2 regions of the Halobacillus sp. ACCC02827 genome follow, and region 1 is predicted to be linked to the other one. Evidence: riboswitches for the same ligand, from Rfam matches in the RefSeq annotation. Region 1 holds a riboswitch; the other holds the start of a gene.

The links. Region 1 has a riboswitch for cobalamin ahead of QRD89_RS02505 (hypothetical protein). Riboswitches for the same ligand answer to the same signal wherever they lie in the genome.
Region 2: linked by a shared signal. The riboswitch ahead of QRD89_RS01715 (ribonucleoside-diphosphate reductase subunit alpha) and the one ahead of QRD89_RS02505 (hypothetical protein) in region 1 are both predicted to bind cobalamin.

The regions. Positions count from the first base shown of each region.
Region 1 covers NZ_CP128168.1:454,501-470,197, reverse strand. Annotated here, with positions in the region: gene QRD89_RS02540 (GH36-type glycosyl hydrolase domain-containing protein) at 1-24, shown strand, start outside; gene QRD89_RS02535 (SLC13 family permease) at 63-1,844, opposite strand; gene QRD89_RS02530 (YusW family protein) at 2,119-2,592, shown strand; gene QRD89_RS02525 (AAC(3) family N-acetyltransferase) at 2,727-3,533, shown strand; gene QRD89_RS02520 (LTA synthase family protein) at 3,579-5,492, opposite strand; gene QRD89_RS02515 (alanyl-tRNA editing protein) at 5,738-6,919, opposite strand; gene QRD89_RS02510 (SDR family oxidoreductase) at 7,059-7,709, opposite strand; cobalamin riboswitch at 7,875-8,071, shown strand; gene QRD89_RS02505 (hypothetical protein) at 8,236-8,436, shown strand; partial or broken gene mmgD (citrate synthase) at 8,475-9,591, shown strand; gene QRD89_RS02495 (bifunctional 2-methylcitrate dehydratase/aconitate hydratase) at 9,656-11,098, shown strand; gene prpB (methylisocitrate lyase) at 11,114-12,037, shown strand; gene QRD89_RS02485 (YehS family protein) at 12,073-12,591, opposite strand; gene QRD89_RS02480 (class I adenylate-forming enzyme family protein) at 12,753-14,345, opposite strand; gene QRD89_RS02475 (acyl-CoA carboxylase subunit beta) at 14,356-15,697, opposite strand, start outside.
Region 2 covers NZ_CP128168.1:312,724-328,420, forward strand. Annotated here, with positions in the region: gene QRD89_RS01700 (ammonium transporter) at 1-275, opposite strand, end outside; gene QRD89_RS01705 (P-II family nitrogen regulator) at 301-642, opposite strand; gene QRD89_RS01710 (ribonucleotide-diphosphate reductase subunit beta) at 800-1,837, opposite strand; gene QRD89_RS01715 (ribonucleoside-diphosphate reductase subunit alpha) at 1,856-4,090, opposite strand; cobalamin riboswitch at 4,233-4,409, opposite strand; gene QRD89_RS01720 (class I SAM-dependent methyltransferase) at 4,602-5,279, shown strand; gene QRD89_RS01725 (alpha/beta fold hydrolase) at 5,348-6,232, opposite strand; gene QRD89_RS01730 (pyridoxamine 5'-phosphate oxidase family protein) at 6,467-6,892, shown strand; gene QRD89_RS01735 (DUF2254 domain-containing protein) at 6,959-8,341, opposite strand; gene QRD89_RS01740 (GNAT family N-acetyltransferase) at 8,487-8,939, shown strand; gene QRD89_RS01745 (aldehyde dehydrogenase family protein) at 9,018-10,472, shown strand; gene QRD89_RS01750 (SagB family peptide dehydrogenase) at 10,511-12,025, opposite strand; gene QRD89_RS01755 (TOMM precursor leader peptide-binding protein) at 12,047-13,990, opposite strand; gene QRD89_RS01760 (hypothetical protein) at 13,987-15,697, opposite strand, start outside.

The DNA of each region.
Region 1 (15,697 bases):
AATACGATCGACATCTATCTTTGAACAACAAAAAGGACTTCCGTCTCCGGAAGTCCTTTTTATTATATCCAGATCCAATCAACCATCCATATCGTCGATGCCATGACAAGAAAGCTCAAAGGCAGACCAACCTTTAAATAATCTTTGAATCGATATCCCCCCGGTCCGTATACAATCAAGTTCGTCTGGTATCCGATTGGAGACAGGAAGCTTGCAGACGCCCCGATGGTTACCAAGATGACAAAGGCCATCGGTTCTACTCCCAGCCTGTTGGCGGCCTCGACAGCGATTGGGAACATTAAGACAGCGGCAGCATTGTTTGTGATCATTTCTGTAAAGAGAGCCGTCAGAACATACAACAGAACGAGGGCTCCGAAAATCCCGAATGGATCGGACAGTCGGATCAGTCCGCCGGCTACCCATTCGGCAGCGCCCGTTTTGAACAAGGCCTGCCCGATTCCAAAGGCACTTGCGATGAGCAGAAGGACGTGGAACTGGACATTCTGCTTGGCTTCATCAGGAGTAACAATCTTGCACAGGAGATAAAAGACGACCAATATACTCATTGCCGTAAACATGGACAGGGCGTTCATGGTGACAAGGCCGATCATTGCGACCAGGGACAGGAGTGCCGTCCACGCCTTCCAACTGCTCATCTTATTTAAGAGCGGGTGTTTCTTAAGCGGTGTAACGACATAAAAATCTTTTGACTGAGCTGCTCTTTCCTGAAAATCAGCTCCTGTCAAAAGCAGGAGCGTGTCTCCGGCTCTCAACTCAATGTCACCAATTTTACTTTCAATCCGTTCATTGTTCCGATGAACAGCGACCACTCCTGCATCAAACGTCGCCCGGAATTGTGTTTCTTTTATCTTTCTATGCAGCAGAGAGGACTGGTGAGAGACGACGACTTCCACAAGTCGGCCGTGTCCGTTCTCCAATTGTTCCAGGGAGACGTCCGTTCCTGTTTTGATCGTCAATCCTTTCTTATCCTGCAGCTCAGCGATCTTGGAAATGATACCAGTGAAAATAAGGCGGTCCCCCGCTTTTATCGTTGTAGAATTCTTAACCGGACACACTTTATCTTTGGAGCGCGCAATTGCCAGCAGATAAACTCCTTCCAAATTACGGAGTCCTGCCTCTTCAACCGTCCGATTGACGGCTGGAAAGTGATTCTCTACAACCACTTCCATCAAATATTGCTTCCGTTCATCCCCGCTTCTTTTATTCAAAGGTTTGTAGTCAGGAAGAATACGGTAACCGACCGTCACCAAATAAACCAACCCGATCAAGCTTGCGGGAAGACTGACTTGTGCAAGAGTGAAAAGACTGTATCCCTCCATCCCCCGCTCCAGCAGCAATCCATGGACGACAAGGTTGGTGGACGTACCCATCAAGGTAAGTATTCCTCCCAAGATGGAAGCGTAAGATAATGGAATCAGAAATTTAGACGGTGATATATTATGATCGGCACACCATTCGCGAACGATCGGTGTCAGCGTTACGACGATCGGTGTATTATTCAAAAATGCCGAAGCACCGGATATCGGTACAAGAAACCGGAACAACGATCTCCTCTCCGACTTCCCTTTCCCGAGCAGGGCTGCCACCGATCTCTCAACCAACCCGCTCTTCTGAATGACACCAGCTATGACGAACAGCATAGCAACCGTCAGCATACCTTCATTGGAGAAGCCGGAAATCGCCTCTTCCGGTGTAATGATGCCCACTGCAAGAAACGCAATCAACGCGACGAACACGATAATATCCGGCCGCGCCACCTCTTTAAATAAGCAGATCATCATCACCAAGACGACCAGCAGCACAAACCCCATCTCCCAGGTCATTGTCAATCCTCCATACCCACCTGTTTATAGTCTTACGAAATTAAATATTCAGAATAATCATCAATTGATATTTAAGTCTATAGGTTTACTCGGAATTACGCAACTCTTTTATAGTAAAATATTTCAAAACTATTGGCAGTGTTCCTTAATTTTGAAAAAAATACGTACCTTCGCCCTGTCTGCAAGCAGGATATGTGGAGAAAATCGCGTCATATATATGAATTCTAGAGATTGGGTACACTACGAATACTTTCAAATCAAAGGAGATGCAGGAATGATGAATAACTGGAAAACACTATCCTTGCTGGCGGCAGTCCCTTTTTTCCTGTTAGCAGGATGTAACGATAATGATGAGGTAAGCAACCCACCTGAGGATGCACCTCAAGAGGAGCAGGCAGAAAATGGTGCAGCAGAGACGGATGAACAATCTTTTCCGTTCACCAGCTTCGACTTAGAGGTCCACTATCCGGAGAACAATACATTTGATGTGGATTATGAAAAGGAGAAAGATGGAATGGAAGCGAGTTATCAAGATGACATGGACGACCAAAACCTTCAGTCCGACGAGGCATTGGCACAAATGACACCTCTGTTCCAGGAGCTGACGTTCGACAAGGACACCGCAGACGATGAGGTCATCAAGCAAGTGAAGGAAGCCTTCAACCTGCCGGATGATTATGAGTCTTTCGAGCTCGACGTCGATTTCCCGGATGGTACGGAGAAAGAATACAGGGATAAAACAAAATAAAGGAAGAACACCTCCGGCAGGATGATCGGAGGTGTTCCTTTTTTATGAAATTATCCCCTCCTAAACTCCTGCCATTCATTGTAAAATAAAAGGAGTACATCCATTACATAATGGAAGCAGGAGGTCGTTCGACTATGTCGGAAGCAAACGCTGTCCAATTTTCAAAGCAGCCACAAACAAGGAAATCCCTCGCGGAGGACCTTAGAAATCTAGGAGTGGAGGAAGGCATGACGGTGCTTGTTCACAGCTCGATGAGTTCGCTGGGCTGGGTGTGTGGAGGACCTGTCACCGTCATCCATGCTCTGCAGGACGTTCTGACACCGACAGGGACCTTGGTCATGCCTGCCCATAGTGCCAACATGTCGGATCCAGCCGGATGGGGGAATCCACCCATCCCTGAATCGTGGTGGGAAACGGTGCGCGCAGAAATGCCCGCCTTTGATCCGGTCATCACTCCTAGTTACTTCATGGGACAGATCGCGGAGGCGTTCCGTTCTTTTCCTGATGTCAAGCGGAGCAACCATCCGGTCTCTTCCTTCGCAGCCTGGGGGAAATACAGCGAAGAAATCACGAAGGACCATTCGCTTGATTTCGGACTTGGGGACCAGTCTCCACTCGCCCGGATTTATGACCGGGACGGGTATGTCCTTTTACTTGGTACGGACTATGAGAGCAATACGTCCATGCATCTCGGGGAATATCGTTCCAAGTGTCTGAAAGAATGTACGAATGGAAGTCCGGTTTATGAAGATGGAAAGAGAGTATGGCGGACTTACAAAGATTTAGAGTATGAGGAAGAACGTTTCCCAACAATCGGAGAAGCATTCGAAAAGGTGCACCAGGTGAAGAAAGCACCGGTCGGAGAGGCAGAAGCCCGTCTGCTTCCCCAGCCCGCAGTGGTGGACTTCACAGAAGCATACCTCCTCCACGCACACCAATAAAAAAAAGAGCTTGCGGGATTCAGCCCGCAAGCTCTTTCTCTTGTCTTATTCTTTTTTATCTGAGGAAGCTTTCTGCTCAATCATTTCTGTTTCGTCTAAATAGCGAAGCAGGTCGCCGTAGACGACAGAGTCAGATAGAGCAAGCTCTTCTTCCGCTTGTTTAAATCCGGATGTACAAGCATCTTCCCCTTCTACCGGTTCGCCGGTCTCCCTGTCATAGCAGTTGCCATTGACACCGACGTACTCTTCATTTGCGAAGTTACCATCACGGTCGATCATCAATTCCTGACGATCTTCACTGAAGAGATCCTGTCCGAATTGAACGGGATTGTCATCTTCCACACCGAGCAGATTCATGATTGTCGGACGCAGGTCGATTTGACCACCGACTGTATCATATTCTTTCGGCTCAATGCCTTCTCCGATGATGAGAAGCGGTACGCGTTGAAGCTGGAACTGTTCGTATTCATTGATATCTTTATCCAAATACTCACCCATGGCTTTCTTATGGTTCTCAGAAATACCGAAGTGGTCCCCATAGATGACCAACACCGTGTCATCGGCCAGATCAGATTTCTTGAATTTCTCTACAAACTGTTTCAATGCTTCATCCTGATAACGAATCGTCTGGAAGTAGTTATTCAGCGTCTTACTGGATGTTTGTCCAGGCTCGATCATCTGTTTATCTTCCGGAAGCGTAAACGGATGGTGGTTCGTCAGTGTAATCATCTTATTATAGAAAGGCTGATCGATCTGTTCCATCTTATCCAGGGATTCATCAAAGAAGTACTCATCGAGAAGACCCCAGTTATAGGATTTATCCTCAGTTACATCAAAATCCTTCTTGGAATAGAAACGATCATATCCGAGTGAATCATACATCGTATCACGGTTCCAGAAGCTGGCATCGTTCGCATGCATAACAGAAGACGTGTACCCTTCTTTGCCTAGCACTTCCGGCGTTGCCTCATATTCATTCCCCGCATGCGTAAAGAATGCAGATCCACGGTTCAATCCATACAAGGAGTTATCCAACAGAAACTCGGAATCGGATGTACGCCCCTGCTTCACCTGGTGATAGAAGTTACTGAAATAAGCCCCTTCTTCTTTCAGGTCGTTCAAGTATGGCGTCAGCTCCTGTCCGTTCACCGTATTATCGACAACAAAGGTCTGCGTACTTTCCAAGGAAAGAGCAATAACGTTCTTCCCTTCTGCAATTCCCTTCATTTCTTCACTAGGCTCCGTCTTTTTCTCATTTAGATAATTCAAGACAGGCGCAAGTTCATTACTGTCGGCGAAAGAACGCTTCGCCTCTGTCTGTCCCTGTAGAACAAGGTCATACGCGTGGAAGTTCAGGACACCAAGGTACTTGACAAGCATGTTCCGGTCGAATGCCCGCTGCAGCAATTCCGTACGCTCAGTCTGTGCCCAGCCGAGGTTCACGACAAACAAAGGAACAGCGATCATCGCAAGGATCAAACCTTCCTTTCGTTTCGGCATGAAACTCTGCAAACGATTTTTTCTTAAGAAGAACAATAGAAATGCAGCGACGAAGACATCAAGGAACAGGAAAATGTCTGTGGCTGACATGATATCGGTGATACTTCCGCCAAGACCGGCAAGGTTTGCCGCCTGACCTAACATCGGAATCGTTAAAAAGTCGTTGTATTCTCTATAAAATAGGACGTTTACATACAATAGTAAGGACCCGAATATATACATCCCCAGCATTCCCTTACGGCCGCCAAGAAGAATACCGACACCGAATAGTAGGAAAATACTGCTCAGTGGGTTGAATGCAAGAATAGCCGCTTCATTGGCATTTTCAATATTCAACGTGAAGACACTGCCCTGAACGTAATACATCTTCGCCCAGAAAATTGCAATGACAGCAGCATAAATCATGAATTTCTTCTTGAATTCGGGGTTTTCCATCTTTGTTTTAAATTTAGAAAACATGATACAACCTCCGTAAATAGTGATCTAATTTATTTATGTTCCATCAATAGCTGATACCAATTAAAATTAAGCATGCGTAGGAGAACAAGATTGATAATACCACATTTACAATAAAAAAACGCAACAATAATGGAACTGTTATATGTTCTTAATACTATTACACCACTATTACACAACAGTTACCGTAAGATGATAAAAAACTCCAGAAAGCGACAGGCGCTTCCTGGAGTTCAGGGGGACTCTTTTTAAACTATATTCTTTACCAGCTCCACAAATGCATCCGCTTTGATTCGTTTCTTGCCGCCACCCTGGACAAAATGCGGTTTTCCTCCGCCTTTTCCCTCGATATGCGGCAACACTTGTTTCGCCACGTCATTCATATTTCTGTCCAGTCCGCTGCCACAGGCAAGTACAAACTGGAGGGCATCTTCCTGTTCACTGACGAGCAGGACACAGGCATCCGTCGTTTCGTTCAACACAGCCTGCCCTAAAGTCTGGAGCTGCTTAATGGAACGGTCCTGATATACTGCAGAGAGAAACTGTTTCTGCTCTCCTTGTTCCACAAGCTCCTTCGCTTCATAGCCGATCAGCTTACTCTCCAAATCCAAGATGTACTTATCCTTCTCTTTGCTTTTTTCATTCAGCTCAACGATTTCCTCCGGCAGCGCCTCCTCGGGACGGGCAACGAGCTGCTTCAACTCCGTCAACAGTCGATGTTTCTTCCCGAACTGTCCAAGCAGACGTTCTCCACAGACAAATTCCAGGCGCACCTGACCCTTATTCTTAGTCCAGCCCAGAAGCTTGACAGCCCTTACTTCCCCGGTCGCCTGCGGATGTGTTCCGCCGCATCCATTATAATCAACGCCCGGAATCATGACGAGACGGACATTTTCCGTGACGGCGAGTTTCTTACGCAAAGGATACTTCCCCGCCTCTTCCGCCGTCATCCATGCTGTTTCCACCTTAATATTTTTCAGGATCAAGCGGTTGACCTCTGCTTCCGCTTCTGTAAGCGTTTCTTCCAGAAGCTCAGAAGTATCCAAATCGATCGTGACCGTTTCCTCACCCAGATGGAAGCTGGTCGTCTGCCACTGAAAACGATCTTCCAAGACTGCAGAAAGGATATGCTGACCGCAATGCTGCTGCATATGGTCAAAGCGTCTGGCCCAGTCAATTTCCCCATGGACGGTACCTCCGACGACCATCGGCTCCTCCAAATAATGACGGATATCGCCGTCCACTTCTTCCACACCCGAAACCGGTGCTCCGTTCAAAGCTCCTCGATCACTCGGCTGGCCGCCGCCGGTTGGATAAAAGGCTGTTTCTTCAAGTATGACGAAAAATCCGTTATCATCCTGCCCGGTACGAGCAATGGTTGTATCAAATGCTGTCAAATAAGCATCTTCATAATATAATTTCCGTGTCATATACTTTCCTCCTATGTATATCCTACGGGAATCGTAGCATTTTTTCACATGGTGCCGCCACATATTTCCCGGGAAATCGACGAAACAATAAAGAAGACTCCGCTGTTTCCAGCAGAGCCTTCGAGAGTCTTCCTAATAATTATAAAGATCCTACAGCATCGCGGACGGTCGTATTTCCCCCGACCACTTGGAATTCCTTACCGATTGTCGCCTCATTTTCCAATGTCGCAAGAATGACGCTCGCCACGTCTTCACGGGAAATTTCCCCGCGTTCGACTTTCTCTGCCGCTTCCACTTCACCCGTACCCGCATCGTTCGTCAGCATTCCCGGGTGGATGATCGTGTAATCCAGATCCGTTCGTCGCAGCCAGTCATCTGCATAGTGCTTCGCAATGACATAAGGAGCGAAAGAAGCCGGTGCTTCCTGAATCGCTTCCCGCGTCGTATCGAAAGAACTGATCATGACGTAGCGCTTCACACCTGCCTGCTTCGATGCTTCGATCGTCTTCACCGCACCGTCAAGGTCGATCATTACTGTTTTATCAGGGCCGGTATTCGGACCGGATCCCGCTGTAAATACGACAGCGTCCACTCCTTTAAACGCTTTTGCAATGGTTTCCGTGTCGTCTTCCAAGTCAATAAGGACCGTTTCGGCTCCTAAATCTTTGAAGTAGGACGCCTGCTCCTCTTTGCGGATCATAGCGACAGCTTCTACTTTTTCGCTGTCCTGGATTTTCTCAACCAGATGTTTACCGACTTGACCATTTGCACCTACTACAAGAACTTTCACTCTCACTCATCCTTTCTATGGAAAACATACATGGTATAGTTTGTTCACCTGTAAGATATGTAACCTTTTTTTATAAAAAGCAAACATCCCAGCTGTTCCTACCATGGGGAAGAAAGGAAAATATTGTTTATTTATGGATTGTTTGATATATTGAACTGTGACAACTGAATACGTTTTGATTCGGGTGCAGGCGCACAAATGCTGCCTGCTTAAAAGGGAAACCGGTGAAAAGCCGGTGCTGTCCCGCAACTGTAATTGGGAGCGAACTGAAGGACCACTGTCCCCGTCATCGAGCGGGAATGGGAAGGGTTCAGGGAGCGATGATCATAAGCCAGGAGACCTGCCCGTTTCAGCGAACATCATGTACCTACGAGGATAGGGGGTGTGAAGTGCCGTTTCAGGAGAAGGATGGATACGCATGGCTGCGGATCTTATTTGCTTTTCCTAGGAAGAACGCAGCTTGACAACTTCTTGGGGAAGTTGTTTTTTTATTGGCTTTATTTCCGAATGAAATAGAGGTGTCTCTATGATTGATCCGATAGACAGCTATATCGACCTTTTTAAAGCATCTATTATGAATCAGTTCTACGCCGCTCTTCCAAGTACACTGGAGGAGACGTTCGAACAATGGCAGAAGGAATGCCGTGACTCGGAGGAACGAATTCGTTTAGAAAAAGCATACGTCCTTGTCCGCGAAGAACTTTTCGGTAAGCATTCGCTGTCCTGATCTTATTTTTGTAAGCGGTTACTATAAGGAGGATGTCTATGCCTGATCAAATGATCTATCGACCTGGTCTTGATGGTGTGATTGCTGCAGAGACGCAGCTTTCCTACCTGGATACAGAGAAAGAGGAAATTGTCATCCGCGGCTATGAACTGATTGAGCTTGCCGGCTGTAAGACCTATACAGACTTGATTCATCTTCTGCTTCACGGCAGTCTCCCTGCAGGTGCAGAACGATCAAATATCGAAGCTAATTTAATAAAGGAATATTCCCTGCCGCAAGGTTTTTTTACGCTTTTCGAAAAGCTTCCGTCCTCTACACACCCGATGGATGCGCTGCGCACAGGTGTTTCCGCCCTTGCCGGTCACGATGAAAGGCTGGAAGACCGCTCACCGGAGGTCATGCGTACGACGGCGCTGCGTTTACTGGCTAAAATTCCGAACATCGTCGCTAACAGTTACCACATCCTGCAGCAGAAACCGGTCATCGAGCCCACGGAGGAACTCTCTTACAGCGCGAATTTCTTATACATGATCACCGGTACGATACCCATCGGAGCAGGAGGTGAAGTTCTTCGACCGTTCCCTGTTGCTCTACAGCGAGCACGAAATGCCGAACTCGACCTTCACCGCCCGGGTCATCGCATCGACGAATGCCGACTTGTATGGTGCCTTGACCGGTGCCGTCGCCTCCTTAAAAGGGAATCTTCACGGCGGTGCGAATGAAGCGGTCATGCATATGCTGCTTGAAGGAAAAACGACCGACGGATTCCGTCACCTGCTCTATGAAAAGCTCCAGAAGAAAGAAAAGGTGATGGGATTCGGGCATCGAGTGTATAGGAATCGCATGGACCCACGGGCTTCCCTCATGAAAGAAGCTCTTCGGGAACTCGCAAAAGAAAAAAAACGTGAAGACCTGTTTGACATGTGTGAAGCAGGAGAAGCCGTCATGAAAGAAGAAAAAAATCTATATCCGAATCTGGATTACTACGCTGCTCCTGTCTATTACCTTCTTTCTGTTCCAATCGCTTTGTACACGCCGATCTTCTTTGCTGCAAGAACCCTCGGCCTCTGTGCCCATGTCACAGAACAATACGCCAACAACAAGTTGTTCCGTCCCCGTGTCCTTTATTCCGGCCCGCGGGATCTGCATCCATAAAGGAAGAAAGCCGGGCTGCCTGCCCGGCTGTATGGTACATATTCTTTGTAAAGGTGGAGATGAAATGGAAGAAGTGAAAATGAATACCCTCAAGGAAACCGATCCATTATTGGAGGAAATCGCTGCTTATGCGGTTCACGAAGAAGTTACCAGCGAGGAAGCGTTGCAGACAGCCCAGTACGTCCTGATGGATTCGCTTGGCTGCGGGTTTCTCGCCCTTCGATACCCGGAATGCACGAAACACCTCGGTCCCATCGTTCCTGGTACTATCGTTCCTGACGGCTCGCGTGTCCCGGGGACTTCCTATGAATTGGATCCTGTTCATGCCGCCTTCAATATCAGCTGTATGATTCGTTGGCTCGACTACAATGACACGTGGCTCGCTGCCGAGTGGGGGCATCCCTCCGACAACCTGGGAGGAATCCTGGCCATCGCCGACTATATCAGCCGGAGGCGACTGGCCGCAGGGGAAGCTCCGCTCCACATGAAGGACGTGCTCGTGAACATGGTGAAGGCCCACGAAATTCAAGGTGTCCTTGCACTTGAGAACAGCCTGAACAGAGAAGGTTTGGACCACGTCCTTTACGTAAAAGTCGCAACAGCCGCCGTTGTTACAGCGATGCTCGGCGGGACGAAGGAAGAAGTCACCGATGCCGTCTCGCAGGCATGGGTCGATAATTCCAGTCTCCGCACATACCGCCACGCGCCAAACACCGGATCACGGAAATCCTGGGCTGCCGGTGATGCGACAAGCAGGGGTGTCCGTCTGGCTTTAATGACGAGAAAAGGAGAAATGGGATATCCCACAGCACTATCTGCGCCAGGGTGGGGCTTTCAGGATGTCCTGTTCAGCGGGAAAAAGCTGACACTGGCCCGCCCGCTCGGTTCCTATGTCATGGAGAATATCCTGTTTAAAATCGCATACCCAGCCGAGTTTCATGCCCAGACGGCTGCGGAAGCCGCCGTCCAGCTCCACACGGAAGTAAAAGACAGACTCTCCGACATTGCCAGGATTACCATCACAACCCATGAATCGGCGATTCGGATCATTGATAAGAAAGGACCGCTGCACAACCCTGCGGATCGCGATCACTGCCTGCAGTACATCACAGCTGTCGGATTGATTTACGGCACCCTGAACGCCGACCACTATGAAGATGACACGGCCCGGAATCCGGATATCGACCGACTAAGAGGGTTGATGACAACGGTGGAGTGCGAGGAATACAGCCGCGATTACCTCGATCCGGATAAACGTTCGATCGCCAATGCTGTTCAGGTATTCTTTACAGACGGTTCCTGCACTGAACAAGTGGCAATTGAATACCCCCTTGGCCACCGCAGACGCCGGGATGAGGGAATCCCGCTTCTTTGGAACAAGTTCCAGGACAATTTGAAGACACGCTTCCCATTCCGTCAGGTGAACCGGATTATGAATCGATGTGAGGATTACGACCAATTAATCGATACATCCGTGCCTCAATTCATGGAATTATTCCGTATATAAGGAGGAGAACGTATCATGACATGGATAGTGGAACCTACATCGACCCAGCCGGAACGAGCAGCAGCGTTCAAGCGATTGATGGAAGAACAGGACCTGCTCAGGATTCCCGGTGCCCATGACGGCATGTCTGCCAAAATAGCCAAAGACGTCGGGTTCAAGGCCCTTTACTTATCAGGTGCCGCCTATACTGCCAGCCGTGCACTGCCCGACCTCGGCATGATTTACTCCAACGAAATGGCAGCAAAGGCACAAGAGTTGATCCGTGCCTCCGACCTTCCCTTACTTGTCGATATCGACACCGGGTACGGCGGGACCATCACCGTCGCCCGCGCAGCGATGGAAATGGTAGAGGCAGGAGTTGCTGCCGTTCAAATCGAGGATCAGCAGCTCCCGAAGAAGTGCGGCCACTTAAACGGAAAAACACTTGTCGATACAGAAGAGATGATGCAGAAAATCCGCACGATTAAAGAAACGGCTCCTACCCTCCTGGTCGTCGCCAGAACAGATGCTAAGTCGGTGGAAGGAATGGATGCGGCGGTCGAACGTGCGAATAATTATGTAAAAGCGGGCGCAGATGCTGTTTTTCCAGAGGCTTTGACGTGCGAGGAAGATTTCAAAAAGGCGTCCGATGCCATTCACGCCCCTCTTCTGGCCAACATGACGGAATTCGGGAAAACCCCGTATTTCACCGGGGAAGACTTCGAGGCATTCGGAATGAACATGGTGATTTATCCTGTCACCTCCCTTCGCGTCGCTGCTAAAGCCTACGAACGGATTTTCACGGAAATCCTGACCCAAGACACACAAAAGCACAAATTGTCCGACATGCAGTCCCGTGAAGAGTTATACGAAACGATCAACTATTATGATTATGAAGCACTGGACAAGAAAGTAGCCAAAACCATCCTCCCTGAAATCGGAAGGGAATCAAAATCATAAAAAAAGCCCCGGGATGCCTCTCCCGGGGCTTTTCATCAGCCGCGATGCTTGATCGCAAGGCCTTTCAGGAAATTCCTCGCATACTTATCGCCGCATGGTTTGTAGTTTTTATGCCCTTCTTTTCTAAGCAGCGCACTCAATTCGCCTTTTGTTATCGTCACACCGGCAAGTCCGATGATGTCGATCACATCTTCGTTGGTGAGTTTCAATGCTATTTTCACTTTCTTCAGCATGACGTTATTGACGCTGGAATAGTTCTTGATGGAACGGTCCGGTTTGACAGGGGTGCCATCCTTAGAAAGCTGAGGGCCCCTTTCAAATGTAATCAACCCGTTCAGGAAGGACTCCAACATGCTGTTCGTACACTTGATATGCACCTCGTCCTCGTACGCTTCATCATCGTATTCCTCATACTCTTCCTCCGGCTTGGTGAGAACTTTACGCACGTCCTCTTTCGTCAGCTCTACACCGCCGAGCTTGAATATTTCAACCATGTCCATGTCGCGGATATCGAGGGCATATCGCAGCCGTATCAATATATCATTATTATCCATATCATAACCTCCATGTAGTGTCGCGGATTCTTTTGCAGCAAAAGACGACCGGCCTGTTAAAGGACTATTTTAACACAAGTATCCCATTATCCATATCCCCTTCATCTTACCCAAGAACACACCGAAAAAACCGCCCCCATAGCGGGAAGCGGTCTATCGGGTTACGTCTCTGTTTTCAGCAGCCGCCTTAGTATTTTTCCTGCGCTCGTCTGCGGCAGCGAGCGGCGGATTTCGATGGCTGAAGGTACCTTGTAGCGGGCCATATGCTCCTTGGCCCATCCTTTCAGCTCTTCTTCCGTTACGTCGGCCTCCTGCTGCAGAACGAGGAACGCCTTCACAACCTCCCCTTTTCGCTCATCCGGGATACCGATGACGGCTGCCTGTACGACAGCCGGGTGCTTCTTCCACAGCGATTCCACATCTTCCGGGAAAATACTGAACCCGGAGGACTTGATCATCTCCTTACTCCGACCTTGAAAATACAGATAGCCGTCCTCATCGAAGTAACCGATATCGCCCGTATGCAGCCAATCATCCTTCCTAACCTCTGCTGTAGCCTCCGGACGATTCCAGTAGCCCTTAAACACACCCGGGCTTCGGATAACAATCTCCCCGGACTCCCCTGGTGGACAAGCTTCTCCTGTCCATGGATCATGGATCTCTATCCTGGAACCAGGAACCGGAACGCCGACGGAACCGAATTTCACCTTTTCCGCAGGCATATACGTATCGACCGTATGTGATTCACTCAAGCCGTACGATGCTTCAAACAAACGGCACCCCGGCGCTAGCTCCCTCCACCTTTCCGCAAGACTCTCCGTCACCGGCATACCGAAACTGGTACACAGGTTCAACCGCAAGTGTTCAAGCGTTCCTTCTGTTCCCATGTCAAGTATCGCCTCATTCATCGGTGCGGTGCTGTACCAGACCGTCACTTCATAATGTTTAAGCATCCTCAACGTTTCAACCGGATCAAAGCGTTCCATCAACACACACGGAGCCCCTGTGTAGACAGGGATATTCACGCCCATCACCATTCCCGCTATATGGCACAGCGGCATGACCGCAAGCCACGTTTCCCGATTCTCCACTCCGTTGGCGCTGACTGCAGCCGCCGTTTTGTAAAGGGCATTGCCGTAGGTAAGCATGGCCGCTTTCGGACGCCCGGTCGTCCCGGATGTAAAAGCAAGCAGAGCGGTCTCATCCATATCAACGGCGGTTGGCTTTTGTAACGAAGGGCCTTCAAGAAGAACATCTCTCCATGCCACTTCCCGCTGCTGCAGGGTTGAATCCTTCTCTGAAACGGCGTCTGCTCGGTACTCGCTGTTTCGAACGGCAATGACACGGGCGAGCGTATGCTCCATTTTTCTAACTTCCGAAAGCAGTTCGCTGCCCGCGAAAACGGCGCACATCCCTACTTCTTCCACGAAGTAATCCAACTCTCCAGCCTTATACATCGGACTGAGCGGACAGACGACTGCCCCGATGTACTGAATGGCATAATGAGCGATCACGTATGGTGGTCCGTTCTGCATGAAAAGCCCGATCCGATCACCTTTTGTAAATCCAGCGGAGGTTAAGAACCCTGCGACCTTCTGAACCTGCTCCAGCACGTCTCTCCAGTTCCAAGCCTTTCCGTAGTAAATGTACGCCGGATCGTTCGGACGCTGCCTGGCATGGTCCTGTAAGTATTCCGCCAAAGGTTTCTTCCCCTTTTTATACATCACCGTATCGTCTCGTCCCTGCTTCTTCATTCCATCCCTCCTACTGCGACATCGGCCAATCAGCGAGACGTCTGTCGCTTTTCACTGGACCGGAAGCCGTCGCCGATCGAAGGAAACGGAGAAGAAAGGAACGGGTAGCTTCCGGTTCAATAATGTCTTCAATCAGAAATTTGCCTGCTGCCTTCATCGGGGAGCTGTCGAAATTCCACTGCTCTAAATATTTGGCTCGTTCCTGCTTCGGATCTTCTGCCTGTTGAATATGCTTTCCATACACCACATTCACACCGACCTCAGGACCGGTGAAGTTGATTTCCGCCTCCGGCCAGGCAGCGACGACGTCTGCTCCCATTCCGGGTCCGCACATATTTCCATAAGCGGCTCCAATACTCTTTCGGAGAACGACCGAGTATTTCGGCACCGTCGACTTAGCAAGGGCCGTGTTCCAGTTCATAATCTTCGAAGCCATCTTCCGCTTCTCCGCCTGGCTGCTGATCCGGAAACCAGGCGTGTCATGAAGAAAGACGAGGGGAATATGGTAGGAATCGCACAGGCAGATGAAATCCACCGCTTTATCACATTCCTCCGGTCCCGGTGCACCTGCCATCTGCATCGGTTGGTTTGCGACGATCCCGGTTACCTGCCCGTCCAGACGGGCAAAACCGGTGATCAGTGCTTTTCCGTAAAACGATCGGTATTCCATGAACGTCTGCAGATCAAACAGAGTTGCGATAACCTCCCTCACATCATAAGGGCGCCGCAAATTGGCAGGTACGATGTCCATTACATCAATCCTCCGATCGCCATCCCCGCTGTGAACGACCGGCGGGGTGTCTTCTGCATTGGAAGGTAGGTAACGGAAAAATGTGCGCAGCATCTCGATGGCATCTTCCTCGGTTTCCGCTATGTGATCGATGTGACCCGTGTGGACGGCATGGACGCCGGTTCCGCCAAGATCGTCCGCTGTCAGCCGCTCCCCGCTTGCCATTTCGAGCATCCTTGGTCCTGCTACGGCCATCCCCGTTCCCTTCACCTGAGTGACAAAATCGGAGGTGACGGCCATCCATGTCGGACCGCCGTAGCATTCTCCAAGTATGGCAGTCAGGACCGGTGTTTCCCTCCCATGATCGAGCATGCAGCGAGGGAACAGTTTGTCACTGATGCCGTCGGAACCCATCCCGTCCGGCATCCGCAGTCCTCCGCCTTCACATAAGTTGAACAGCGGCAGCTTCCGTTTCTTCGCATAGGAATAGAAGAACTCACTCTTTCGCAGGTGCACTTCCCCCTCTGTTCCGGACAGCACGCGGACGTCCATCGCCTGAACGACCGCCTCTCTCCCTTCCACGCGGATCATGCCGCCGATCAGTCCGTCTGCCGGTGTCCGC
Region 2 (15,697 bases), 140 kb from region 1:
ATGATTCCGTAACCGACGATAAAGTAGAGGACGGCTGCGATGGACATTGTCATGAAGTTCTTCATGAGGATATTCAGTGCGTTTTTAGAGCGTGTGAACCCCGACTCCACCATGGCGAATCCTGCATGCATGAAGAATACAAGAAATGCTGCGATCATAATCCAGGCCATGTCGAGGGACTGCAGGACAGAGTCAGCTGTGACTGCCGTTTCTGCACTTGCTACGACAGGGAAGCCCAGGAGTGCGATAAAGAATATAGGAATAATTTTTTTCATAATCTTCTTCCTTTCTAAAATGGTTTTAGACCAGTGCTTCTTTTCCGGTTTCTCCTGTCCGGATTCGAAATACTTCATCGATGGTAGAAACGAACACTTTCCCATCGCCGACTTCGTTTGTTGCGCAGCACTCCATGATTGCGTCTATGATGGCACCTAATTCATGATTTTCCACAACCATTTCCACTTTCACTTTCGGGTAGAGCTTGATTTCAAAGCGGTTGCCGCGGAAAATTCCTTCCTGGCCTTTCTGTTGTCCGCACCCTGCCACCTCTGAGACTGTCAGTCCTTTCACCCCTAATTCGTCGAGGTTGCGGCGTAGTGTCTGGAACGCTTCCGGCCGAATAATCGCCTCTACTTTCTTCATGAATAGTGTCCTCCTTTAGAATCATGTTAGGTTTCCTAACACTTAAGGTAATGAATAAATATAACTATAAATGAAATATTCTGAAAAATCAAGAGCGTTTTTAGTGTTATGTGAGAAAAGTTAACATAAAAAAACCGGGCACAAGGCCCGGTCAGCTTTATAAGTCATCGAATCCGTTCGTATCGGAAACTTTCGTGTATTGTCTGGACTTCTGCTCAAAGAAATCTGATTTTCCTTCATCTACTTCCTGATAAGCGCGAATCCATTTTAATGGGTTTTTCTTATAGGAAGGGAAAGGTTTCTCTGCTCCGAGCTGTTGACACCGTTTGTTGGCCATGAAACGGATATAATCCTCTAAATCATGGATCGGAATGCCGGGGAACCTGTCACCGATGATATGATGGGCCCATTTGATTTCCAACTCGGAAGCTTCTTTAAAGGTTTCCGTGACGAAGCGGTGGTATTCTTCCTTATCCAGTTCTTCATTCTCGTTCAGTGTTTCCTTAAATATTCTTGCAAACAGGTTGACGTGGATCTGTTCGTCCCTGTTGATATAATTGATCATCGTACTTGTAGAAACCATTTTATTATTTCGTGCCAGGTTGTAGAAGAACGCGAAACCGGCATAGAAGAATAGTCCTTCTAATACGACATCATAAACGATGGAACGTAAGAAGGTATCAACAGAAGGGTCCTCATCGAAAGTTTGATATCCATCCGTGATGAACTGATTCCGCTCTAAGAGAACTTCGTCATGTTTCCAGTATTCGAATATATTTTCCTGTTCCCTTTGATCGACAAGAGTGGACAGGACATAGGAATAAGATTGGTTATGAACGACTTCCTGAAAGGCCAGGACCTGCATGAGTGCAGACAGGCTGGAATCTGTAAGGTAGTCGGCTATTTTACCTGAGTAATCGGTTTGGATAGAATCAAGAAAAGCAAGGAGACCGATAATTTTCTTGAAGGAAGCCTGTTCTTGTTCCGTAAGTTCGGGCCACTGCTTTAGATCATTGCTCATATTGATTTCGTTTGGTATCCAGAAGTTCGAAAGCATGTTCTTATACATAGGGTAAGCCCAGGCGTAACGGGTATCATCCCAGTTCAATACGTTCGAGCTTCTGCCGTTAACAATACCTGTTGAAGCATTGGGAGCTTCATGATCCACCAGTTTTCTTTTGTTTATTGTGCGCATGATAGGTGTCCCTCCTTATTATGATGAACAGTATTCACAGTCGTCGTATTCGCCTTGACTGGAAGTTGATCTTGTATAATATGTCGTCTTCATCCCGCTTCGCCATGCATCCAAATGCAGGGAGAGGAGTTCTTTCGCCTGAATGGTATTTCTTACATACATATTGAAGGAAATGGCCTGATCGATGAATCGCTGGCGGATACTGTTCTGCTTGATGCTAGTATGCTGATCAATATCGTAAGCGGATTTATAATACCCGTAAGTCGTGTGATCGAGCTCTGGTGCGGTTACTGGAATCTTGTAGTCTTTCTTCTCTTCTGAGTAGAACTTTTTGAAAATCGGATCGATGCTTGCTGTGCTTCCTGCTATCAGGGAAGTGCTGGAGTTTGGAGCGACAGCGAGCAGGTACCCGTTCCGCATTCCTTGTGCCGCTACTTTATTTCTCAGCTCATTCCAGTTCCATGTGCGGTCTTGGTCAAACGATCGTTTAACAAAAAATTCCCCGGTCTGCCAGTCAGAACCTTCAAATAGAGGATAGCTTCCTTTTTCTTGAGCCAGCTCACTGCTTGCTTCTATCGCGTGATAAGCAACCGCTTCGTACACTTCCTCTGTATAGGCGAGTGCTTCTTCTGATTCCCAGGCAATCTTCTTCTTTGCAAGCAGGTGGGCCCAGCCGAAGGTTCCTAGACCTACGCCGCGATATTTATGATTGGTCAATTGCGCCTGTAGTACAGGAATCGTGTTTTGTTCAATTACGTTGTCGAGCATACGTACTTGGATTGCAATCAACCGTGGAAGCACACCGGCTGGAACCGCACGGCCCAGATTGATGCTGGAAAGGTTACACACGACGAAATCACCAGGATTATGGACGGTAATGATCTTCCCGTCTTCCACGTATTGTTCGGATTGAGTGGTAGGTCTTTGATTCTGTGCTATTTCTGTACACAGATTACTGCAATAAATCATGCCGGCATGGTTGTTTGGATTCATCCGGTTTACTTCGTCCCGATAGAACATGTATGGTGTTCCGGTCTCCAACTGTCCAACCATGATCCGTTTCATAATTTCAATGGCGGGCACAGTTTCTTTGGAAAGCTCCGGGTTCTCTACACATGCCTGGTATTTATCTCTGAAAGAGCCTTCGCCGCGTTTTTCATCGAAATAATCTTCCAGCGAAAATCCCATGACTTTGCGTACTTCGTGAGGGTCAAACAAGTACCAGTCTTCCCGATTCTCCACTGCTTCCATGAAGATGTCCGGAATGGATACGCCTGTGAACAGGTCGTGCGTCCGCTGCCGTTCATCTCCGTTGTTCAATCGGCTGTCAAGAAACGGGAAAATGTCTTTATGCCATATGTCAAGATATACAGCGACGGCACCTTGACGCTGTCCGAGCTGATCGACGCTCACGGCTGTATTGTTTAACTGCTTCATCCAAGGAAGGACGCCGGAGGAAACCCCTTTAAATCCACGGATATCACTGCCGCGGCTGCGGATTTTGCCGAGATAGACTCCGATTCCTCCTCCGTGCTTACTGAGATTGGCGATGTCTGTGTTGCTGTCGTAGATGCCCTGAAGGCTGTCATCTACCGTATCGATGAAGCAGGAGCTCAGCTGACCATAACGTTTCCCCGCATTTGCTAAAGTCGGGGTGGCTACAGTCATGTATAAATGACTCAAAGCCCAGTAGGCTTCTTTTACGAGTGCCAACCGTTTTGGTGCTTCTTCTTGTGACATTAAGACCATTGCAATGATCATAAAGCGCTCTTGAGGAAGTTCATAAACTTCTTTCTCTTTACTTCTTGCAATATATCTGTCACTCAATGTCTTCAAACCAATGTAGGTGAATTGATGGTCACGTTCAGGGGCGAGTGCTTCTTCTAATTGGTATATATCTTCCTCTGAGTAATATGTAAGCAGCTTCTCGGAATAGATGCCTTTCTTAATCAACGTGCAGATTAGACCATGAAAATCTTCATATTCCTTGTTTGTTCCGCGGTTACTGGAAGCTTCCTCATACATCTGCTCAAGCAGCATTCTGCTGGCTGCAAATGTCCAATCCGGTTCCATTTCATCGACCTCAGCCAGACACTCGAGAATAAGAGCGTGGCGCTGGTCCTGTTCCGTCATATGTTCAAAACCTAAGTTAGGAATTTTATGGATGATGCGATCCAGATCAAGCATAGGGAACTCGGTTTTCCAAGCTTCTAATCTTTCTTTCCATTGGTCTTTAATTGCTGATACGCTCATGGTTTCACTCCTTGATCTGATATCTACATATAAAATAAAAAAATCCACTCCGGGAAAGGGAGTGGATGAAACCATGAAACGATGCGAGACACAAAAAAGTCCTCGTTCCATCGCTTCATCTTCTCAATCCCCGAAGAAGTTGAAACTCTGCCGAACGAAGATAGGTCTCCTGGCTGGCATCCGATCTTACTCTGGTCCTTCCCGTGCGCGGCACAGTGGAATCTTCCATTTCGCGGATGCGTACAGTTGCGGGGGCAGCTCCGGATTGGTTACCGGATTCCCTATTAAGCCTTGTGGCATCTTCTGTTCGCAAATACTATATGTAGTTGTTCAGATTAATTTTATTAGCTTATCTTGTGTTTCTATCATAACGGACAACGAAATAACATTCAAGCCTTTTCCATTCTACAACAAATACCTCCAAGCATCAAAACCCAGACACAGCGCATTGGTGTAAGGTATAATTTTATAAGAAGAAATATATATAAGAAGCGGAAAGGCGAGTGAGGAAATGGTCAAGTTCGATTGGCATAAAGAAGCAGAAAGGCAGTGGGACGACCGTGCCGGGATGTGGAGTTCAAAAAGCAAGGAAATGTGGGACGAAGGAAGTCGAAGTACGATCCTTCCCTTCCTTGAGAATCATATCCCGAAAGGAAAAGTAGCCGACCTCGGCTGTGGAGACGGCTATGGATCTTTCCGGCTTTGGCAGGAGGGATATGAGGTCACAGGGGTTGATTTGTCGAAAGATATGATTGATAAGGCGAATGACAGAGTCAGGGAACAAGGGCTTACCTTCGTCCAGGGGGATCTAACTGCTCTACCTTTCGAAGATGATTCGTTTGATAGTGCCATGGCGGTCAATTCATTGGAATGGACGGAGATTCCTTCACAGGGGCTTAATGAGATGAAGCGGATACTGAAGCCTGGGGGAAGACTTTGTATCGCACTGCTTGGTCCGACGGCAATGCCGAGGACCAACAGCTATCGCCGCTTGTTCGGGGAACAAGTCATATGCAATACGATGATGCCGTGGGAATTGAAGAAGATGGCAGAAGAGACAGGGTGGAGATCAATAGCTGGACAAGGGGTTTACAAGCGTGGTGTCGAGGACAGTCTCTTGGCGGGGCTTGAAGAAGAATTAAAGCAGGCACTTACATTCATGTGGGTATTTATTTTCGAAAAAGAATAAAACAATCCGGAGTTGCTTCCCAATGCATCAAGGCGCATTGGAGCAAACTCCGGACTTTTTTTGTTGGATTAAGGATGCTCACCGCTTGTCGAACGCATTGGTGCTGTTTCCCACAAGAATTCAGCCACTATTGTGTCGACTTCCGCAAGCTCATGGAGGCCGGAGTGGGTTGCCTGAGGCTGGTAAATTCTTTCTTCGTAGTAACGGCCGAATGGAACGATGTCTTCCAGTCCGTGGACGCTTGAGGCGTGGACAAGACCATCCCAGTGCTCCTGCTCCGGGGCCTCCTTGTTGATGATTCCGGCCACCGCAAGGACGTCTACATTATCTGAGAAATGATCCTTATTCTTAACCATATCCTGGAGAGCATCAGAGTCTGGTCTCAAATCCACGGTTGCGGCCCCGTAATTGGATTCAAAATAGGAATCTTTCCGAATGCCTTTAAATGGACTGGCGATAGCAGCAACTTTCTTAACGGCAGGTACGCCGTCCGCAGGTTCGTTCAGTAAATAATTGATTGACGCTAACCCGCCCATGGAATGTCCGATAATATTTACTTGTTGAACATTGTAGCGGGAGTGAAGCTGGATCATCACGTTTTCGACCCATTTTGTTTGATTGGAAATACTGGCGCGATTATCTTCGAACAATATCTGCACGAACGGGTTCTTTGTCTGGGGGAAGCTTCCCTGGATGGAGAGGGTACCATCGTTCGCTACATAGACCGTCATCCTTTTTTTTCCCCAATTCATGGACTGCATCCGGTCCATCATGGTCTGGAAGCTCCTCGGCCCCCCTTTGAACCCGTGAATGAATAAGGTCGGTGTTACTTCTTCGCGCGGGTACGGTTCCGAGCTGCTCGATTTTGAATTGATCATCAGGATGAGCAGCCCTACAAATATAGAACCCAATGCAATATAAAGCCATTTCCAATTTTTCATTTGTAAAGTCATGGTTGTTCCTCCCGAATCCTGTCTTTCCTTCAGTGTAAAACAAGGAAGGCTTTGGATAAAACGATTTTATGCAAATTTGCGCATCCATGTGCAGAAACGGGTCTTCTTAGCTTGCCCTTAAAGAGCTGTGTCATGACCGGCGGCATATTTTTGTGTTTAGCTCTCGTTTATCGGGGAAAACTGGAAATGTATGAAAGACAGAGCAGCATATATGGAGAAGGGAGCTTGTTTGCATTGACACAAGATGAATTAAAGAGCCAGATTAAGCAGATTATGGAACAACATAAAATCGGTACGTTGGCTACCGTAAAGAATGACAAACCTCATACCCGTTACATGACATTCTGGAATGATGAACAATTCACATTCTATACTCCTACGAACAGCGACACACATAAAGCGGATGAAATTGAAGCGAATCCGAATGTCCATATTCTGATCGGCTATGAAGGCGAAGGATACGGGGATACGTACTTGGAAGTGGAAGGACAGGCGAAAATCCGTGAAGACCAGGAAATTAAAGAAGAGTTGTGGTCGGAGCGCATGAACCGTTGGTTTGATGGGAAGGATGATCCGAACTATATTGTCCTTGAAATTATGCCGGAAAGCATTCGTCTAATGAACGAAGGGGAAGATACGCCTGCAACGCTTGATTTGTAAAAGGATACAAAAAAGGAAACCTCGACTTGTTACAGTCCGGGGTTTCCTTTTTTATTTTTTCCGGATTTAAGAAGTTGGAAGTTCGTCGTAAAAGCGGCGTTCGATAGCGAAATAGTCCAATGTATTATTTGTAAGTTCTGCTAAGTGGTTCATCGCCTGCAGCAGAAAAGTCTTATCAAGCGTATAAATGACTTCTTCTTCGATATGGTCAAGCGTATCGCAGGCGAACTTCCACAGCATCTGGTGCTTAGATTCGTCGATGGATTCTGCCACCATCCCAAGACCTCTGATCAACTCCGTAATGATAAGGTGGTTGCTGCGCGCATAATGTCGTATAAATCCGAATCCCCTGTAAATATAGGATTCGAACGACTCAGACAGAAGCACGACTCTCGTCTGTTCCTCTTGGTCCATTAAATAAGGGGTGAAGGTGATGTAGTCCTCCACGGTAAGCATGAGATCGGCCATTTGATGGATCGTGTTGGTCGCTGTTTTGGGATCGTCATTTCCCAGTGCTTTAATCGCTACTTCCGCCAGTTTATGCATCCCCATCTGAATGTCCTGCAATTCCGTCTCCTTATGACCGATATGTACCATAGAACAATATTCTTTATAATCGTTGCCCGCTGCGCCGGGCCCCCAGTAGCTGAAGAGTGTATTCCCTTTCAATACATAGTCGCCGACTTGAGCGTGAAGATGGACGATAATGTCGTCTTTTCTCGCCTGTTCAATCATTTCCCGATAATCCACCAGCTGTATGTAGCCGGATACGGGTGATTTAATCTGACGGGCATCATCCTGGTATGCTTCCAACAAGTCTTCCGGGTTCTTTTTACGGTATGGTTCAAGGTCTCTATGCAGCGTTTGGTTAATCATTGTTTCTGACGTTTTTTTCATGGTGCTTGTAATGTTGTGGACCTGCATCCATGTCGTGGCATGGTTGATGAAATACACGAATGTGACGGCAGATATAAAGGTGAGCAGGACGGTAATAATCGGTACGGCTACGAAGAATTCACGTTGGGCATTTCCGATAAATAAGAAGGTAATCAATACATAGACGAAGTTGCCGTTGAAGATCCCGAGAGCATGTTGTGTCCGTTTATCCGAAACGAAGTTTAGAAGCATCCTTGGTGAAAACTGGCCGCTGAATGTCGTGAGGACGACAAGCAGGGAGTTCAATGTGAATGCGCTTAACGTCAGCATGCCCCCGATCAGCGTACTGACAAGCATGCGGGTAACTTCAGCGTTGATCTGAAATATGTTTTGAGTATATTGATTGACTTCTACGACGAGGTCAAGCGTCAGGGTGATCCCGACGACCACGAGGGACATAATGATATAGATGAACGGCATATACCATATAGCCATCTGCACCTCGTGCTTCCTCTGCCTCTTTGGCATCTGAAGATATTTTTTCAATGATATGGGAAGCATGTTGCTGAACATAACCAATCCTCCTAATTCCTTTTCCATTGCCGGGTTCCCTGAAATTATTCAGATAAAACGATTCGGAAAGAAATTGTAAAAAATTCTTTGTATCGGAAAGTCCGCTTCGATATAGTAAAGGAAAAAAGGTGAGGATGGGATGAAGATGAGATGGGTCAGGAAATCATTTGATGAGCTTAGCAAAGAGGAATTATACCGGATCTTAATGACACGGGTGGCTGTATTTGTCGTGGAGCAGGAATGCCCTTATCCGGAAGTCGACGGCAGAGATCAAGATTCTCTGCATCTGTGGCTGGAGGTGGATGGGGAGATAGCGGCATACTGCCGGATTATTTCTCCGGAAAATGTGGATGGCCATTACACGATTGGTCGTGTCCTGGTGACAGAGGACCATCGGGGGAAAGGCTATGCGAGGGCGATGATGACGGAAGCGGTTCGTCTGTTGGAGGAAGAATGGAAAGTTGGGAGGATCTTTCTTCATGGTCAGGAACATCTGCGCCACTTCTATGGATCCTTCGGCTTTGAGGAAATATCCGACGTGTATTTGGAGGATGGAATCCCGCATGTCGATATGATAAAGCAGACAGCAGGCGGCTGAGACGTTGGCTGCCGTTTGGATAATCTGATGCGAGGGTATCATACTCCTGTGGAAATCTTGAAATGGAGTGTGAATAGAATGAGCCCTAAAACATTTACGAAACAGTTTATAAACGGACGCTGGAAGAATGGGTCCAGCGATAAATTTGTCGAAAATATTAATCCTTACACAGAACAGTCGATCGCTTCTATCCCCTCAGCAAATGAGGAAGACTTGAACGAAGCATATGAAGCTGCCTATCAAGCTCAGAAGTACTGGATGAACACAACCCCAAGGGAAAAGCGGGGGTATTTCGACCGCCTGCTGGAGGTCGTTCAAGATAGAAAAGGTGAAATAGTCGACTGGCTCGTCAAGGAATCGGGAAGTACGATGGTTAAAGCCGAGGTGGAATTTCAAGCGACTGTAGGAATTATCAGGGAATCGGCTACGTTCCCCAACCGTATGGCTGGACAGATCCTTCCGTCTAATACTCCGGGGAAAGAGAATAGGATATACCGTTCGCCTAAAGGTGTGATCGGTGTCATTGGTCCATGGAATTTCCCGCTTCATTTAGCTGTTCGTTCGATTGCGCCGGCACTTGCTACGGGAAACACAGTCGTCGTTAAACCGGCCTCTGACGCGCCGGCGACATCGGGGCTCTTGATTGCCGACCTCTTTGAAGAAGCGGGATTCCCTGAAGGAGTGATCAATGTCGTAGTAGGGCGCGGATCGGAAATCGGGGATGCGTTTGTAACACACCCTTATGCAAAATTAATTTCCTTTACTGGTTCGACAGAGGTAGGGAGCCACATAGGTGAATTGGCTGGAAAGCATATTAAAGATACGGCGTTGGAACTCGGTGGTAACAATGCAATGATCATATTAGAGGATGCGGATATCGATCGTGCGGTTCAGGCGGCGACATTCGGGAAGTTCCTGCATCAGGGTCAGATCTGTATGTCGTTAAACCGGATCATTGTTCATGAACGTGTCCATGATGAATTCGTTGAAAAGTTTAAGCAAAAGGTGGAAAGCCTGAAGGTAGGCGACCCGGGAGAAAAAGATACAGTGGTCGGTCCCTTAATTAACAGAGATGCGGTAGAACGCATTCAGAAAGATATGAACGCGAGTGTGGAGCAAGGAGCGGAAATCCTTACAGGCGGAAAAGCGGAAGGGAATGTTTTTCACCCAACTATCCTTACTGGAGTGACCAATGATATGCCGATTGCTCAAAATGAGGTGTTTGGAGCAGTGGGAGCAGTAATTAAGGCGTCTTCCGAAGAAGAAGCGATTGAAATAGCCAACGGTTCTCCCTATGGTCTCAGCGGCTCCGTCTTTACGACAGATATCCACAGAGGAGTGGAGGTTGCCAAGCAAATTGAAACCGGTATGATTCACATTAATGATCAATCAGTGAACGATGAAGCTCATGTCGCCTTTGGCGGAGAAAAAGAATCCGGGCTCGGCCGTTTTAATGGCGAGTGGGCATTGGATAAATTTACGACTGTCAAATGGATTGGTGTTATGAATGGATACCGTGAGTACCCATTTTAATAAGGAGACCCTGCGTCCGACAAAGACGCAGGGTTTTTTTAGGCATGGAGAACACCGGACAGTCTGCTTTTCGGGGTATGGTAACCGATCGGAATCTGGATGAGTGTCGTCTGGTTCCGGATGTCTAATTGATAAATCGAGTCGGGAATGGGAACGTGAAATCCAAGCAGGGGGTGTCCGTTCATTCCTAAAGCGCTCGCTGCCAGTAATATTCGCTGCATCACCCTTCCGGCATGAATCAACTGCATCCGATAACCGCCTGCGTCTACATTCCTTGCTCCTGCCACATGAATGCATAAAGGCGTATGGTGAAGCGGGACGTTATGCATGGTCATCCCGGACTGCAGCATCTGGCGGAAATCGCCTTTTTCTATGGTTAGAAGAGAGTGGGAGGCAGGGTCGTATTCGTATGCTCCTGCATCTATTCTGTCAGTACCATTTATACATAAATAGATGGAAATGGATGATACATCCGGAAGAGTGGACTGTTTCAAAAGGGCCGCTATTTTCCCGGCATCCATAGATCTATCTATAAAATCCCCTTCGGGCGAGCAGCGGTTCATACATGCATCTCTGAAGGAAGAGGTGGTGGCGCGCGACTCAGAGAGTGGATAAATGTCTTTACCGTATTTTTCTTGCTGCGGTACGGATGCATTGGTACGGAAGAGGGAAGAGGAAGATAGAATGGCTGCTTCATGGAGCTGGAGGACATCCTGGTGTGGTTTTATATGTTTCGACCGTTGGTAACAGGTCGTCTGCACCGCTGGGATTTCCTCGATTAGAGATGACCCTGTAATCTCTTCCTTCCCAGTTGCAGCAGGTATCTCTTGTTCCGATAACGCCAGGATGCCCAGCGTCGTTTCTTCCAGACGATTGAGGCCGAGCAGGTGATCAGCTGCCTTATGAAGGAACGAAAGATGGACACGTGAATGCAAGCCGAATTGACGTGCTGTTTCCTCTGTCTGGCTGATTACTGCCCCCGCATCCAGGCCTTGCAGCCGGAATGAGAAGTTATGGTATTTAAAGAAATTCTTCCAATATATCGTTGTGATGAAACATACGGCTTTGCATGAAGAAACATCCAGACGAAGTCCAAGGGTTTTCGTTATATAGTCATCGAAGTTTCCTTCTCTTATTAATACGAGACGATGATGGGCGGCATCATAATGGTAGACGCCTTGTGCAAAAGGCGTCTCTTTCACATAAAGATACAGCTCGCTCGGATACAGTCCTCCTCCTGAAGGTGCGAAGCGGCGAAGCGAAGGGAAGGATGTAGATGTCTTCTCCTCCGAGTCTGCCGGCGTCGCCGTGTGGGCAAACTGGGTGAGTCCATATGCGAACCAAAGAAAATGACCGATCCATTCCGCCCCTTCTAATTTCCTTCTGCCTAGAGGGCTTGGGTTCAAAGGGATATGGTGATCCAGTAAGAAGGATGGCAGTTCTTTATACAGTTTGTAGGGAAGGGGGGCATCTTCCCAATCTACCTCCCAGTCGGAAGGGATGACCGCCTGGCTTTGAAAATGGAGACGGTACAGAAAGGACTCGGGGTGCATAGAAGCTCCTCCTGTCGATTGCTAAGGAAATGGATGTGGATGAGGATTCAGTTCCTCCAATCTTAATTTTCTTTCTTTGTATCCCAAGGCTTTCGGTACTTCTAATACTCGTTTCAAACCAGTGATTCTTCTGAGGTGATGGCCGAATGTCATTGGGAGTGCCCCTGGTATGATTACTTTTACACAATGAAGCCCGTTTTTTCGTATTTCTTCCGTTGTTTGATCCACAACGATGACATCTAAATCGTTAAGGTGCAGACGTTGCAGGACATCCATCAGGTCCTCTTTCAAGTCCTCCCGGCGGGGCGGAGGGGAATAACATTCACTGAATGTATGCCCTGGCAATTTTTGCTGAAGCAGAAAATCCAGCCGTTTTTCTGCTTCTTTCAACCCATAAAGCATGCCGTGGTCATCCATACTTCTAACCAATGCATCATCATGGAGCATCGGCATATAGGATGCTTTATTCCGGCGGAATATTTTGTTCAACGGTTCGATCATTCCTGCACTTTCAAACAATGCCCCTTTAATGGCTTTGATCGGATCGAGGTGTGCACCGCCGGCACATAGGAGATTCAGTCGCTCCTCCTTTTGATTTCGATTCTTAATGATTGTAAATACACTCGGAATTCCATGCTCCATCGTTGCGTCATAGAGGTGGAGATCATAACCCGAAATCTCTTCTAATCGCAGCAGCATCCATTGTAATTCCTGATCAGGTATAGTGGAGGGATCTATCCTCTTAAGTGGAAGCCTGGCATACCAGGAGAGGAGGAAAGAATCTCTCTCCAGTACTTCCATGATTCCGTAAAAAATCGCTTCCTCTCTGCTTCCCCCTATCGCACAGCCGTTGGATGTTTCAAAGACAAATCCATCTCCGCACCCGGTGCTGTAATAGGCGAGCCTTTCCGGAACCAATACGGGCTCCTTGCGAAGGAAGGAATACCCCCATACCCAGTTCGTTTTCCGTTCAGGATCGAAAGGAGTGAACGGGTGGTTTTCTGTTTCATAATCTTCTGCGGCGTGCACCCCTAATGAAAATGGATGGACTGCGGAAGGAAGGTTCTGAAAGCAATCGTAAACCGTCGTTCTTTTTCCTTTTGGATCTGTTCCGCAGAATCGTTCCAGTCCCTCAAGAATCGCTGTATTCTCACTCATTTGAAAGGAATTGGTTCTTCCTGCCGACCCTTCATCTGCGTGTGGAAGAGGCAGGTTGACGATGACATCGGAAAACGGTGTGTCAAGCTCTATCATTCTACTGTTAAGTAAGCCGGTCTGAGTATCCAGGTAATCATTTGAAAGGGATCGGCTGAGTTCTTCCATCGTCTTCGTCCGAAAGGTGGTGCTCGATATTTTTCTGTTTGATTGTATATCGATTTTTGCAGTCTCCCTGTCGTCAACCGGAACCGTGCCGCAGACGAAGCAATTCGAATCCGGAAGAACATAATGCAAAGAACGCTTCATTGTTTGGGTGGAAAACAAGGCAATATGGTCTGTGGTGCGTAACGGTCTGTCTTCCGCCCATGCTCTAACCTCTTCTATCAGCATAATGGCCATGCTCCTGATACGGAACGGATCCGGGCATTCTTCGGTAGTTCTTCCCGTTTCAACAAGAAAATGCTGTATAGAAGAGAGGTCTCTTCGTTGATTAGAAGCCATACGCCGGCGGTAATCGGCACATTGGGAGCATCCTTTTCTCTCCGGCTGAACGAATGGACCGATTATACCTTCTCCGAAGGAAAAAAAGGAACGCACCCATGGAATGTGGTTTTCTCTTGCGGCTTTTTCTGCCTGAAGATGCAGTCTTGGATTCCAGTGGTCATCCGCAAGAATCAATAAGTCTGTTTCCTGTGTCCAATTCTCCTGCCAGGAAGACATATACAGAAGATCATTCGGAAGGTTCCATTCTTCCTGAATACACGCCGCCAACCTTCCATTTCCAATAAGGGTAACCGATGGAGTCATGTCTTCTCCTCCTTCTCTACAACGCCGCAGACGGCTACGACTCCGTCTTCGGTAAACGGAGAAGCATGGACTTCTACGAATTCCAGTTTTTTTCCGTTCTTCTCCAACCTTTGGTTTACTTGATCAAATAAAACTTTCTCTTCATGGATAGACGGAATATTTACGGAAATAGTTGATGCAGCGGTTATTTGTTCGTAAGTACCTTTAGGGGGACGTATGTCTTCGCACAAGGCGAGTTTGCCCGCTTCCCGTATGGCCAGTGTCAGATTTGCGCCGCTGCAACCATGCCAGGCACCTCCTTTGGATTTCTGCCAAATGACAGGAAAACCGGCTTCGCTTTCACTCAATATCCATTCCATTTCCGGACGGACCATTTGTAAAGCTCTCAAGTAGTAACGACATTCCGGATCGCTTACATCGTCGAAAACCAAGTATTCTCCTCGTTTACGGAACGTCTGCTTCTGAAGCCAGTAATGCACAGCGCGCAGGGATGCTTCGTGTATCGATCCGCCCGCTCCGATCGACATCTGCTCTCCATGAGACTGCATGGAGTGGAGATACCGTTCAATTCCTGCAAGCCCCGCCTCACACCTTGCCTCTTCATGGGTTAAGGCTGCGACATTCACCGCTGGAAGAAGGGCGGGGAAATCGCTGCCGGCACTTTTCACCTGAATGGTACAGCGCGATAAAGGAAGCTGCTCTGCGTCCCCTTCCTCCCAATAATGAAAGATCCCAAGAGGGGATTCCGCTAAGGATTGGAAATAAAGAAGCAGATCTTTCGTTTCTGTCCTGGTGGTCGGCGTTTTCCTCATGATTTTCGAGTGCATCATACGGGGGAGCGGCTTACAGGAGTGCCAGTCACCTTCCAGCGTTTCTTTATCAAGGATATAGAAATAGTTCGAATGATAAGGCTCGTTAATGCCTGCTTCATGCTTGAACCATTCAAAGACCAGGGAATGGGCAAGGAGTCCATCCGTCACACCAGAGAACGGTGGGGCATTGTCGCTGACCCAATCCGCCGGGAGGTGTTTCCAAATCGATGTCCATCCTCCGTCTTCAGAGTGGATGACGGGTCCGGCCATCGCTTTCCTTCCTAAATCAATCAAGGCAAAGAATGGAGTTTCATGTTCACAACAGAACTTATAGATGGATTCGCATTTTTCGCGCTCTTGGGCAGCACCGGCAAACAAAACGGCATCAACGTCATGGATGAACTTTTTCCAGCTGCCCGTTTGAGAGAAGGAAATCTGCAGGTTTATGTCCGGATCGTTAGCTGCTTCCCTGGTTTCGAGCTCATTCATTTTCGAGAACTCCTTCTGATTCTTTTCGGTCATATGGACATGGATGGACGTCAAACCGGATTGCAGCAGGGCGGTAGTAAGGGTAGTGGCTTTGCGCCCCTCTGCAAGGATAAGTACGCGCTTCCTTCGCCATTGTTCCATGTGCCATCCCGGGGAATCTGCACGAGTCTCCAAATACTCCAGCTGTGAGCCGAATTTTTTTGCTGCGTGAACAGGCAGATGGTGAGATTTGTCCGATGCCGTGTCCCGTAGAAACCCATTGTGGAAAAGGGTGGAGGTGATGTCGTGGATTCGCTGTGCATACGCCTCAGGAAGGCCTTCCATCAGGCTCTTCAGGGTGTGTTCCCCCGTGTACATGGGAACCAGTTTATCGATCCAGGTCGTGATGCTTCCCCCTTCCATACGA